Candidatus Vesicomyosocius sp. SY067_SCS001: one gene and its partner. The protein of the gene in region 2 interacts with the protein of the main gene of each other region in a pairwise test. Links are inferred from orthologs where the notes say so. Each region holds a gene or a part of one and is shown on either strand. Other genes may lie near its edges.

The links.
Region 1: the proteins of secD (region 2) and pheT interact in binary tests that used the Escherichia coli proteins (3 or more experiments, as listed by UniProt). The link is inferred for Candidatus Vesicomyosocius sp. SY067_SCS001 from one-to-one orthologs.

The regions. Positions count from the first base shown.
Region 1 is NZ_CP054877.1:615,310-619,429, forward strand. What follows is about bases 1,038-4,120. They hold pheT (phenylalanine--tRNA ligase subunit beta), read right to left. Parts: upstream 3,721-4,120; coding sequence 1,354-3,720; downstream 1,038-1,353. Other genes in these bases: HUW60_RS02955 (integration host factor subunit alpha), read right to left, coding at 1,038-1,354; pheS (phenylalanine--tRNA ligase subunit alpha), read right to left, coding at 3,717-4,120. In the rest of the region: peptide-methionine (S)-S-oxide reductase MsrA, read right to left, coding at 1-178; HUW60_RS02950 (hypothetical protein), read left to right, coding at 494-961; more of HUW60_RS02955, read right to left, coding at 1,037-1,037.
Region 2 is NZ_CP054877.1:942,202-950,089, reverse strand. The notes cover bases 1-2,962. They hold secD (protein translocase subunit SecD), read left to right. Parts: upstream 1-538; coding sequence 539-2,386; downstream 2,387-2,962. Other genes in these bases: secF (protein translocase subunit SecF), read left to right, coding at 2,383-2,962; yajC (preprotein translocase subunit YajC), read left to right, coding at 182-523; serS (serine--tRNA ligase), read left to right, coding at 1-159. In the rest of the region: more of secF, read left to right, coding at 2,963-3,297; fabB (beta-ketoacyl-ACP synthase I), read right to left, coding at 3,797-5,011; fabA (bifunctional 3-hydroxydecanoyl-ACP dehydratase/trans-2-decenoyl-ACP isomerase), read right to left, coding at 5,011-5,520; HUW60_RS04535 (O-succinylhomoserine sulfhydrylase), read right to left, coding at 5,549-6,715; purF (amidophosphoribosyltransferase), read right to left, coding at 6,741-7,888. UniProt on the Escherichia coli protein: Part of the Sec protein translocase complex. Interacts with the SecYEG preprotein conducting channel. SecDF uses the proton motive force (PMF) to complete protein translocation after the ATP-dependent function of SecA.

The DNA of each region.
Region 1 (4,120 bases), 330 kb from region 2 along the record:
CAAACTCTATTTTGACTACCTCAGCATGTCCAGTTACTCCTAAACAAATATCTTGATAAGTGGGATTACTCGTATTCCCATTACAATAACCAGAAGTGAGTTTAATAATCCCCTCAATGCGTTGAAAAATTGCTTCAACACACCAAAAACATCCACCAGAAAAGTAGGCAGTTTGCATGTATAATTTTCCATTTTATGAATTAAAATAATTCGCAACTTAACAAAAGCAAAAAATAAAGTATATTCTTAGACATTATTATAAGACTTAATAATATTGGTAATTTTATTACTAAGCAATATATAAGTAATATTATAACTAAATACTATGTGTAGCATAAATTATACGAAATAATAAAAAATATAAGTGAAAAATAGATTTAACCACAAAAAAGTAATTCCTATAAATTTTAATAAAAACTAAAATAAATATGCTTGGCGAGAATGACTCATTATTTTTGATTATAATAATAAATTATAATCAAATATTAAAGACATGCTTAAAAGACTTGTTAAATTTTTAAAAAACAACCATCCAGATGCTAATATTGAAGAATATTTAGATGCAAAATATATTCAACTTAATAACCTTCAGCTTAAACAAATTGCCAATGCGCTAAATAATGGCAAATTAAGTATAAAGCCTGCATCAAATTGCAATGCAAATCATTTTATTTTTCATATTGGCTCAACCTTTATTTTACTACAAAAAGATACAACAAATACAAGTAAAGCCTATCAAGTAGAACTTTCTTGGGAAACTGACTTTTTATCGATTAGATCTAGAGACAAAACCAAAGGTTTTTATTTTATAAATTTTGAATTTGATAACAATTACAATACAACCCTACAAAAAACAAAAAAAACCATTAAAGGTCATATTAATAATACTGTTAAAAATCAAGAAATTATTGACAAAATAATGCCAATATTAAAAGGATTTATGTCGGCTATTACAGACTAGTTAGTAATTCTAAATAGTCTGTAATAAAATTGATGAATTCCTAATACCATAACTGACACTGTCAACTATTACAAATTAATAACAAAGTATACTATAGTTTGAAGAGTATTCATCTTTTTGAGTAGCTAATTTAAGCTTTGGTCCTGATTTAAACACTACTACTCTCCTAGCTGAAATTTCAACTATTTCACCAGTCTTAGGGTTTCTACCTACTCTAGAAGATTTCTCTCTTATGATAAAATTACCAAAACTAGATAGTTTTACTGACTCTCCAGAAGCTAATGTTTGTTTTATTTGATCAAAAAAATCATGCGTGATTGATAATGCTTGAACATGAGTTATGTTCAAGCTTTTTACTAATACGTTAGCAATATCTTTTTTGGTAACTGACATTATCTGAGAATAGCTGAATATTTAGTGTGCATCAATGCCAAAACTTCATCAACTTTAATATTCAGTTGTGCTTCTGTCAGTGTCCCCTCTAGTGATTGATAAATTAAACTAAGTGCAACGCTTTTCTTCCCTAATTTAATACCCTCACCTATATAAACATCAAACAAGATAACATCAATAAAATACTGCTGCTGCATAGCCTTAACACTTTGAATTAATTTAGCTACAGGTACAACATCATCGAGTACTAAAGCAATGTCACGCCTAGATTGTTGATATGATGAAAATACTTTATATTTAACGATATTACGTGATTTTATACTGGCTAAATCAATTTCAAATAAATAACAGTCAGGTAATGATAACTGTTTTTGAACAATCGGTGATAATGCACCTATCCAACCTACTTGCTCACCATTTAATATAATTTTAGCTGTTTGTCCTTTTTGCAAAGCTGTATGTTCTTCTGATTCAAAATAAAATTCAGAACCTGTTAACACTAATAGTGATTCCAAATCAGCCTTAATATCAAAAAAATCTAAGGACTGTAAATTCGCTGCCCACTGTGCAGAAAAACGATTACCTGTCACAATAGCGGCTAACTTATTAGATTGTTCATCTACTTCAATGCCATCAAAACATAAACCAATCTCAAAAAACCTAGCATCTGTATGCTTTCGCCTTTGATTAGATTCTACTGTTTGTAACAAACCTGGTATAAGCGATGAGCGCATGATTGACATATCAACTGAAATTGGATTTGAAAGTCTAATTTTTCTTGCGTCTGGACTGATTAAATTCTGATATTTTTCAGAAATAAAGCTATAAGTAATAATCTCTTGATAACCGCGATTAACCAAGCTTTGAGTAATATCATATTGATTAATATCAACTTCTGAAGAAGAATTAATATTGGCTTCTAAAGACAATTTTTGTACAGGTAAATTATCATAACCATAAAGCCTTGCCAATTCTTCAATTAAATCAGCAGGAATACGAATATCAAATCTAAAACTTGGTGGAATAATAGTCCATGAATTATTGGTTTGTTGTGATATTTCAAACCCAAGATTAGTAAATTTTTGCTCAATCCATTTTGCATCTAACTCAAGACCTAAAATATTTTTAATTTTCTCTTGATTAATGGTTATTGGTTTCAGTTTTGGTAATGCACTTTTATCAATACAGGCGCTAATTTTACTTGCTTGACCACCACAAATTTTAACAATAAGTTGTGTAGCACGATCCATTGCCAACTCGGTCATATTAAAATCCACACCACGCTCAAAACGTAAGGATGAATCAGTATGCAAACCATAGCTTCTAGCATTTCCTGAAATAGATACCAATTCAAAAAAAGCACTTTCTAACAATATGTTAGTAGAATTATTTTGAGTAGAACTTGACATGTTACCCATAACCCCTGCAATAGAAAGCACCAAATTACTATCAGCAACGACCAAAATATCTTCCTTTAGCTTTATCGTAGTTCCGTTCAATAATTCAATATGTTCATCACATTTTGCCATTCTAACTTCAATATTACCTTTTAACTTTGATAAATCAAATGCATGCATTGGTTGACCTAACTCTAATAAAACAAAGTTTATAATATCCACCACAGGTGTATGAAGCTGTTGACCAGAATATACTAATTTATCAGCCATCCACTTAGGTGTTTTAACTGTATTATCGATATTCTCAATACTTCTTGTTAAATACTTTGGGCAGGCTTTCGTATCAACAACACTAGTACTAATGGCACAATCACCTTGTGCAAGCGTTTCAAATACTGGTAAATTAAAAGCCAAATTATAATTAGCACTCACTTCGCGGGCAATGCCTAGAACTGAAAAACAATCACCACGATTAGGTGTAATATTTAATTCAATTATATAATTATCAAAGTTTAAATATTCCCTAATATCTTTTCCAATAGGTGCATTATCTTCAAGCTCAACAATACCTTGTGATAAATCAGACATACCTAATTCAAATTCTGAGCAAATTATACCAAATGACTTAACACCTCGAAGGTTGACTATTTTAACCTCTAAACCATTTAGTAACTGAGAGCCAACCATAGCGACAATCACTTTCAATCCTGAACGAATATTCTCAGCACTACAAATAATTTGTAAATTTTTTTCTTCACCTACATCTACTTGACACAAATTTAATTTATCAGCATAAGGATGTTTATTATAAGATACGACATTACCTACCACTACAACACCTTTAAAAGCTAGTACAATAGGTGTAATACTATTGACCTCAAGTCCTACCATGGTTAAATACTCTACTAATATTCTATCAGATACGTTTGGATTTACCCACTCACGTAACCAATTTGACAAGATATTCATCTAAATTGCCTCAAAAAACGATTATCATTTTCAAAAAAAAGGCGCAAATCATTCACACTATAACGCAACATTGACAAACGTTCGATTCCTATCCCAAATGCTAACCCAGTATAGACATCTGGGTCAATATTGACTGATGACAACACATTAGGATGAACAACACCACACCCTAATACTTCAAGCCAACCCGTCTTTTTACAAACTCGACAGCCTGCTCCAGCACACATAACACATTCAATATCAGCTTCTGCAGACGGCTCAGTGAATGGAAAATATGAAGGACGAAAACGTACTTTCAATACTTCTTTTTCAAAGTAAGTACGCAATAAATCAATTAATAAACCCTTAAGTTGCGCAAAATTTGCATGTTTATCAACAATTAAACCTTCGATTTGATGAA
Region 2 (7,888 bases):
ACTAATAAATTAGAATTATTACACACATTAAATGGCTCAGGATTAGCAGTTGGTAGAACGTTAGTAGCAGTATTGGAAAATTATCAGCAAGCTGATAGAAGTATTAAAATCCCCTCTGTTTTACAGAGTTATATGGGTGGGTTGGAAGTTATGAATTAATTTTTTTATATAAGGAGATAAAATGAATTTATTAGATTTAATTATTGTACCAGCATTCGCAGAAGGTTTAGTATCAGAGAGTAGTATTATAGATTCATGGAGTGGGTTACCATTTTTATTGGTTATGTTTGCATTGATGTATTTTTTACTGATTAGACCTCAGCAAAAACGTGCCAAGGAGCATAAAATATTATTAGTAGCCTTAAAAAAAGATGATGAGGTTGTTACTAATGGCGGTATAGTTGGTAAAGTTGTTTCTGTAGATGAATCTTTTGCAATATTAGAAATTGCTAATGGTGTTGTGGTTAAGGTGCAAAAGCAAGGTATTAATCAAAAAATGCCAAAAGGGAGCGCTAAAATTTAATTAAACATAACTGTTATGAATCATTATTCATGGTATAAAAATGCATTAATTGTATTTGTTTTATTGTTTTCAATATTGTATGCATTACCTAATATATTTGGTTCTGATTTAGCTCTTCAAGTGTCCAGTGCAGGTAATAATTTGATTGTTGATCAGGATTTGGTTAAAATTAAAAATGTATTAAAGATTCAACAAATTGAGTTTAAATCTATTGAATTAATTAATCAAAGGATCTTAGTACGTTTTAAGGATAATACACAACAGCTTTTGGCTAAAGATGTTATTAATCAGGCGCTGAGTCGGCGTTATGTGGTGGCGTTAAATTTGGCACCTTCTGTGCCAGTTTGGTTGGCAAGTATCGGTGGTAAGGCTATGTCACTTGGATTAGACCTGAGAGGCGGTGTTCACTTTTTATTAGAAGTTGATATGGAAGCGGTAATTTCAGCTTCTATGGATATAGCATACAATGAACTTCGTGTTTTATTACGTAAAGATAGATTATATAATAGCATAAAGCAAGAAGGTAATAGTATTGTTATTCATTTTAAGCGATCTGAATTAAAAGACGAGGCATCTAAGTTAATTAAATCAGAATTGAGTGATTTAATTATGCTGAATAATACAGATGATTTATTACTAAATATTAGAATTAGTGAGAGTGTACAAAAACAAGCTAAGAGAAGTGCGCTTAAACAAAATATTATAACGTTGCGTAATCGAGTGAATGAATTAGGCGTAGCAGAGCCAATTATTCAACAGCAAGGTCTGGAACGTATTGTTGTCCAACTACCAGGTGTACAAGATACAGCCAGAGCAAAAGAAATTTTAGGTGCGGTAGCAACTTTAGAATTTAGATTGGTTGATGAAAAAAATGACCCACAAATAGCTATTCAGTCAGGGCGGTTACCGATTGGCTCAAAACTTTATTATTTTAAAGATGGTCGTCCACTTTTGCTAAAAAGTCATGTGATTACAACGGGTGAAAATATTACGGGTGCAACGTCTGGTATTAATCAAGAAAATAACACACCAATGGTTAATATCACACTTGATAGTACTGGTGGTAGGGCAATGTTTAATACCACTAAAAGATACTTGCACCATCGTATGGCAGTTGTTTTTATTGAGAATAAAGTTGAAACACTTGTTAAAAATGGTAAAACCATTAAGAAGCGTACCACTACTAGAGATATTATTAATGCTGCTACAATTCAAGGTATATTTTCGTCACGGTTTCAGATTACAGGTATTGATAATATTAAAGAGGCTCGTAATTTAGCGTTATTATTAAGAGCTGGCTCTCTTTCAGCGCCGATTGAAATTATTGAAGAACGTACTATTGGTCCAAGTCTTGGTTCAGATAATATAATTAAAGGAGTTATATCAGTATTGGTTGGATTTATTTTAGTGTTATTGTTTATGGCTATGCGTTATCAACTATTTGGTATGGTAGCAAATGTGGCTTTGACGCTTAATTTAGTGATGATTTTATCTATTTTGTCTTTATTGCAAGCCACTCTTACACTGCCAGGTATTGCAGGTATTGTGTTAACAGTAGGTATGGCAGTTGATGCTAATGTGTTAATCTTTGAACGTATTAAAGAAGAAATGGGAATGAATAGAAATTTTCAGAAAGCTATTTCAATTGGTTATGATAAGGCGTTATTGACTATTTTAGATGCTAATATTACGACTTTGATTGTGGCATTGATTTTATTTAGTTTTGGTACTGGCCCAATTAAAGGCTTTGCGATTACCTTGTCAATTGGTATTATTACTTCAATGTTTACAGCTATTATTGTCTCACGTGCAATAATTAATAAGATATATAGTGGTAAGAAGTTAGAAGATATTTCAATATGAGTTTTAAAGTATTAAATATTCCAACGATTAACTTCATGGGTAAGCGTACTTATGCCATTATATTTTCAGTGTTATTAATTTCAGCTAGTATTTTTTCATTAACTACAAATGGACTTAAATTAGGCATTGATTTTAAAGGAGGTACTTTAATTGAAGTAGGATATCAACAAAGTGTTGATTTAGCTGAGATTAGAGCTGTTTTGGTGAATGCAAATTTTAAAAGGGCTAATGTTCAATATTTTGGTTCAACTAATGAAATTTTAATTCGTTTAGAATCTCAATCAATTTCTAATGCTAAGTTAAGTTCAAAAATTATTTACTTATTGGGCGGTGATGTTGATATTCGTCGGGTTGAATTTGTGGGTCCTAAAGTGGGTGAAGAGCTTACGAATGATAGTGGTCTAGCAATGTTATATGCCCTGATTGGTATTTTGATTTATGTTTCATTTCGTTTCGAATATCGTTTTTCATTGGGTTCAATTACAGCTCTTATTCATGATGTTATCATTATTTTGGGTGTTTTTTCATTATTCCAAATCGAGTTTGATTTGACGGTACTGGCTGCTATATTAGCAGTTATTGGTTACTCCTTGAATGATACTATTGTGGTGTTTGATCGGATTCGTGAGAATTTCTTGTTAACACATCATATTGAATCCTCTAGGATTATTAATGATGCACTTAACCAAACACTATCTAGAACAATAACAACCTCTTTGACTACCTTATTGGTGTTATTGGCACTGTTCTTTTTAGGTGGTGAGATTATTCATAGTTTTTCTTTAGCATTACTAATTGGTGTAGTAGTGGGCACTTATTCTTCTATTTATGTTGCAAGTTTGATGATTCTTGAGTTAGGTATTACAAAGGAAAATTTATTTTCATCTGAGAAATCAAAGTCTAGACCTTAATTTAATTAAATTTAATTAAAACATGTAAGTTAACATTAATTCATATAGTTTTATTTGAAAAACAATATTAGTATAGATTATAATCAAATTACTATGTTTTTTATTTTTATCCTAACTATGATAGGTCTTATTAACGTATTATGTTTTTTAGATTGATATAGACAAGGTAGTATTAATTAGCGTGCGTCAGTTTTTTACTTTTGTTATTAATGTTAAGGATGAAGACTGATAGGAAAAATATTATTTAAATAAACTAAATTTTTTTATAGAGTTATATAATGTACGTGCTGTTTTAAATGGATAAATACTCAAAGTTAAGATGTTGAACTAATAATCCATAATATACAAGATAATCTAAACATGTATTATATGGTTATTTATTAAATAGTCGTTAGTAATCTTATATATTTTGTTGTTATGAGAAAAATTAAAATAATTTTTCTTTGAGTTATTACAACATGATCCAAGAATGGATTCTTGTGTTATATTTTAATATTTATTATTTAAATTTTTCGAAGACTAAACAAGCATTTGTACCACCAAAACCAAAACTATTCGACATAACTCGGTTAAATGTTTGTTTGATTGTTGTTTGTATAATTGGCATACCTTTAGCTGCTTCATCTAGTATATTGATATTTACAGATTTTGTCATAAAATTATTTTGTAACATTAGTAATGAGTAAATTGATTCATTCACACCAGCCGCACCTAGTGCATGGCCTGAAAGTGATTTAGTTGAGCTAATATTAGGAATATTATCGCCAAAGACTTCTTTGATAGCATTTAGTTCTTTTACATCGCCAACTGGCGTTGAGGTGCCGTGAGCATTAATGTAGTTAATAGGTCCATTTACTGTTGATATAGCAATTTCCATACAACGTTTAGCACCATCACCAGATGGCACAACCATATCATAACCATCGGAAGTTGCGCCATAGCCTGTTAATTCTGCAAGAATAGTTGCGCCTCGAGCTTGTGCGTATTCTAGTGATTCAAGCGCTAAAGCACCACCACCACCAGAAATTATAAAGCCATCTCGTTCTTTGTCAAAAGCACGAGATGCTTGCTCAGGGGATTTATTATATTTAGAAGATAAAGCACCCATTGCATCAAATAACATGGTTAATGACCAATCTAGTTCCTCACCACCACCAGCAAATACCACATCTTGTTTGCCCATTTGTATTTGTTCCATGGCATTTCCAATACAGTGTGCGGATGTTGAGCAGGCAGAACTGATTGAATAGTTAATGCCTTTAATTTTGAATAGAGTTGAAAGACAAGCTGAGGTTGTAGATCCCATTGTACGCGGTACACGATAAGGACCAACGCGTTTAATACCTTTTTTTCGTAATATATCGGTAGCTTCAACTATATTTTGGTTACTAGCTCCACCAGAACCCATAATAAGTCCAGTACGTTCATTTGAGATTTGTACTTTTGTTAAGCCTGATTGTTTAATTGCTTCGTCTAGTGCAACTGCATTGTAAATGGCGGCATCAGCCATAAAGCGTTTCATCTTTCTATCAATAATTTCGTCTGAATTTATCTCAGAAATTGTTCCAGATAGGTGTGAACGAAGCCCTATATTTTCCTGAGTTTCATTAAATTTAATACCTGATTTAGAGGTTTTTAAAGAGTTTAGAACCTCTGCACAATTTGCACCTAAACTGGAAACAACTCCCATTCCTGTGACAACAACTCTATGCATTACATTTTGCTAGTATCAGTAAATAATCCAACTTTAAGGTTGGTAGCATCGTAAATTACCTTGCTATCTACTTCCATGGTTGCGTCGGCTACACCCATATACAATTTGCGTGCAATAACGCGTGATAAGTCTATCTTGTAGGTTAATTTTTTTGCACTTGGTAGCACTTGTCCAACAAATTTAATATTACCAGCACCGAGTGCACGACCTCTGCCAGTACCTCCTAACCATCCAAGATAAAAACCAATTAATTGCCACATTGCATCTAGTCCTAAGCAACCAGGCATAACTGGGTCTTCATTAAAATGACATTTAAAAAACCATAAATTAGGATTAATATCTAATTCAGCAATAATTTCACCTTTGCCGTATTCACCTCCATCATTGGAAATATGACTAATACGATCAAACATCAGCATAGGAGGCTTTGGCAGTTGGGCATTACCTAATCCAAACAATTCGCCATCACCACATTTAATTAATTCATTATAAGAGAAAGAATTTTGCATTGTGTTCTATGTAAAACAATTATCTAGATTATACCAGTGTCTGCTTAATATCAGCAATGATGTCCTTAATGTCTTCTAGCCCAACAGATATTCTGATTAATCCATCTGTTATATGAGCGTTAAGTCTTTCTTCATCTGTTAAACGCCCGTGTGTTGTTGTTGCTGGATGAGTAATGGTAGATTTTGTATCACCTAAATTGGCGGTAATAGAAAGTATATTAGTAGCGTTAATTATTTTAAAGGCCGATTTTTTCCCACCTTTAATTTTAAACGATACAATACCACCAAAGCCAGATTGCTGGGATTTTGCCAAATTGTGATTAGGGTGGGAGGGCAGACCTAAATAATAGACTTTTTCTACTTGATCTTGGGCTTCAAGCCAAATAGCAAGTTTGAGAGCATTGTCCGAATGTGCCTTCATTCTAAGACTTAAGGTGTCTAACCCTTTAAGTACAATCCAAGCATTAAAGGCACTTAAACTAGGACCTGTGGTGCGTAAAAATTTATGAATTTGTTCAATAATATCAGTACTTCCAGCTATAACACCTGCTAAACATCTACCTTGACCATCAATATATTTAGTAGCTGAGTGTATGACAATATCAGCACCTAAAGTAATAGGGGTTTGTAGTGCAGGGCTTAGAATTGTATTATCAACTGCTAGCAGAATACTATTGGCTTTTGATATTTTGCTAAGTGCGTCAATATTCACAACCTCACCTAACGGGTTAGATGGGGTTTCAAGTAAAAAGAGCTTGGTGTTATTTTTGAGTGCATTTTCCCAAGCTGATAAGTCAGATAAATTGACAAAACTAATGTCAATGTTAAATTTAGTAATAATTGTATTTAGCATTATAATTGAGGTGCCAAACATATTGCGCGAAGCAACAATATGATCACCTGATTTAAATAATGCCATAATGGTTGCAAAGATCGCTGCCATACCAGATGAAGTTGCAACACATGCTTGTGCACCTTCAAGTATAGCTAATTTTTTTTCAAAGGCATCCACTGTAGGATTGGTAAAACGTGCATAAATATTTCCTGGATCTTTTTTAGAAAAGCAATTGGCAGCTTGTTCAGCTGAGCTAAAAACAAAACTGGAGGTTAAAAATATAGCCTCAGAATGTTCTTTTTCAGTAGTAGTTCTATAACCTGTGCGTATGGCTTTAGTATTAAAGCTTAAGTCTTTCATGTATTTTTAAAATTGTTAAATAACTCTATTCTACATCATTACCAATTAATTCAGAAGCTTCACAGGTATTGTTATTTTTTTTAGTGGAGTTTCCTCGTAAAAATTCAATATGTTCAAGATAGTCTTGGTCAATATCGTTGGTCACATATTGACCATTAAAACAAGAGCAATCAAATGTGTTAATTTCCTTATTACCTTGTTGTACGCACCAGATTAAATCGTCTAAATCTTGATAGATTAGCTTGTCTGCACCGATAGCTTTGCAGATTTGATCGATATTTTTATTGTGGGCAATAAGTTCTTTATTACTTGCCATATCAATACCATATACATTTGGATAACGTACAGCAGGTGCGGCTGAGGCAAAAAATACCTTATTAGCGCCAGCGTCACGAGCCATTTGTACAATTTGCTCACTGGTTGTGCCACGTACAATGGAATCATCGACCAATAATACATTTTTGTTTTTAAACTCAAGTTCAATTGTACTGAGTTTTTGGCGTACTGATTTTTTGCGAAGTTTTTGTCCTGGCATGATAAATGTACGAGCAATATATCTATTTCTAATTAATCCTTCACTGTATTTAACGTCTAATTTATGTGCTAGTTGTAAAGCAGCTACTCTAGAAGTGTCAGGGATAGGGATAACAACGTCAATGTTATTAATGTCCCATTCTTTATGAATTTTTTCGGCTAATTTTTCCCCCATTCTTAAACGAGATTTATATACTGAAATATTATCAATTACTGAATCTGGACGAGCAAAATATACAAATTCAAATATACAGAGTGAGTATTTGGCTTTTTTTGTGCATTGTTTAATAAATATATTACCCTTTCTATCAATAACTACTGCTTCACCCGGTTTTATATCTTGAGTAATTTTATAACCTAGAGCTCTAAGTGCTACACTTTCAGAAGCCAACATATATTTAGTGCCACTTTTGGTGATGCGTTTACCAAGAATAAGTGGACGAATGCCATTTGGGTCTCTAAAGCCAAAAATACCATATCCTGGAATCATACCAATGGCTGCATAAGCACCTCGTACACGCTTGTGTACTTGTGAGACAGAGTTAAAAATATCAGACTCGTTAATACGTTGTTTTTGTAGTTTAGCTAATTCACTGGCAAATACATTCAGTAAAATTTCTGAATCAGAATTGGTGTTAA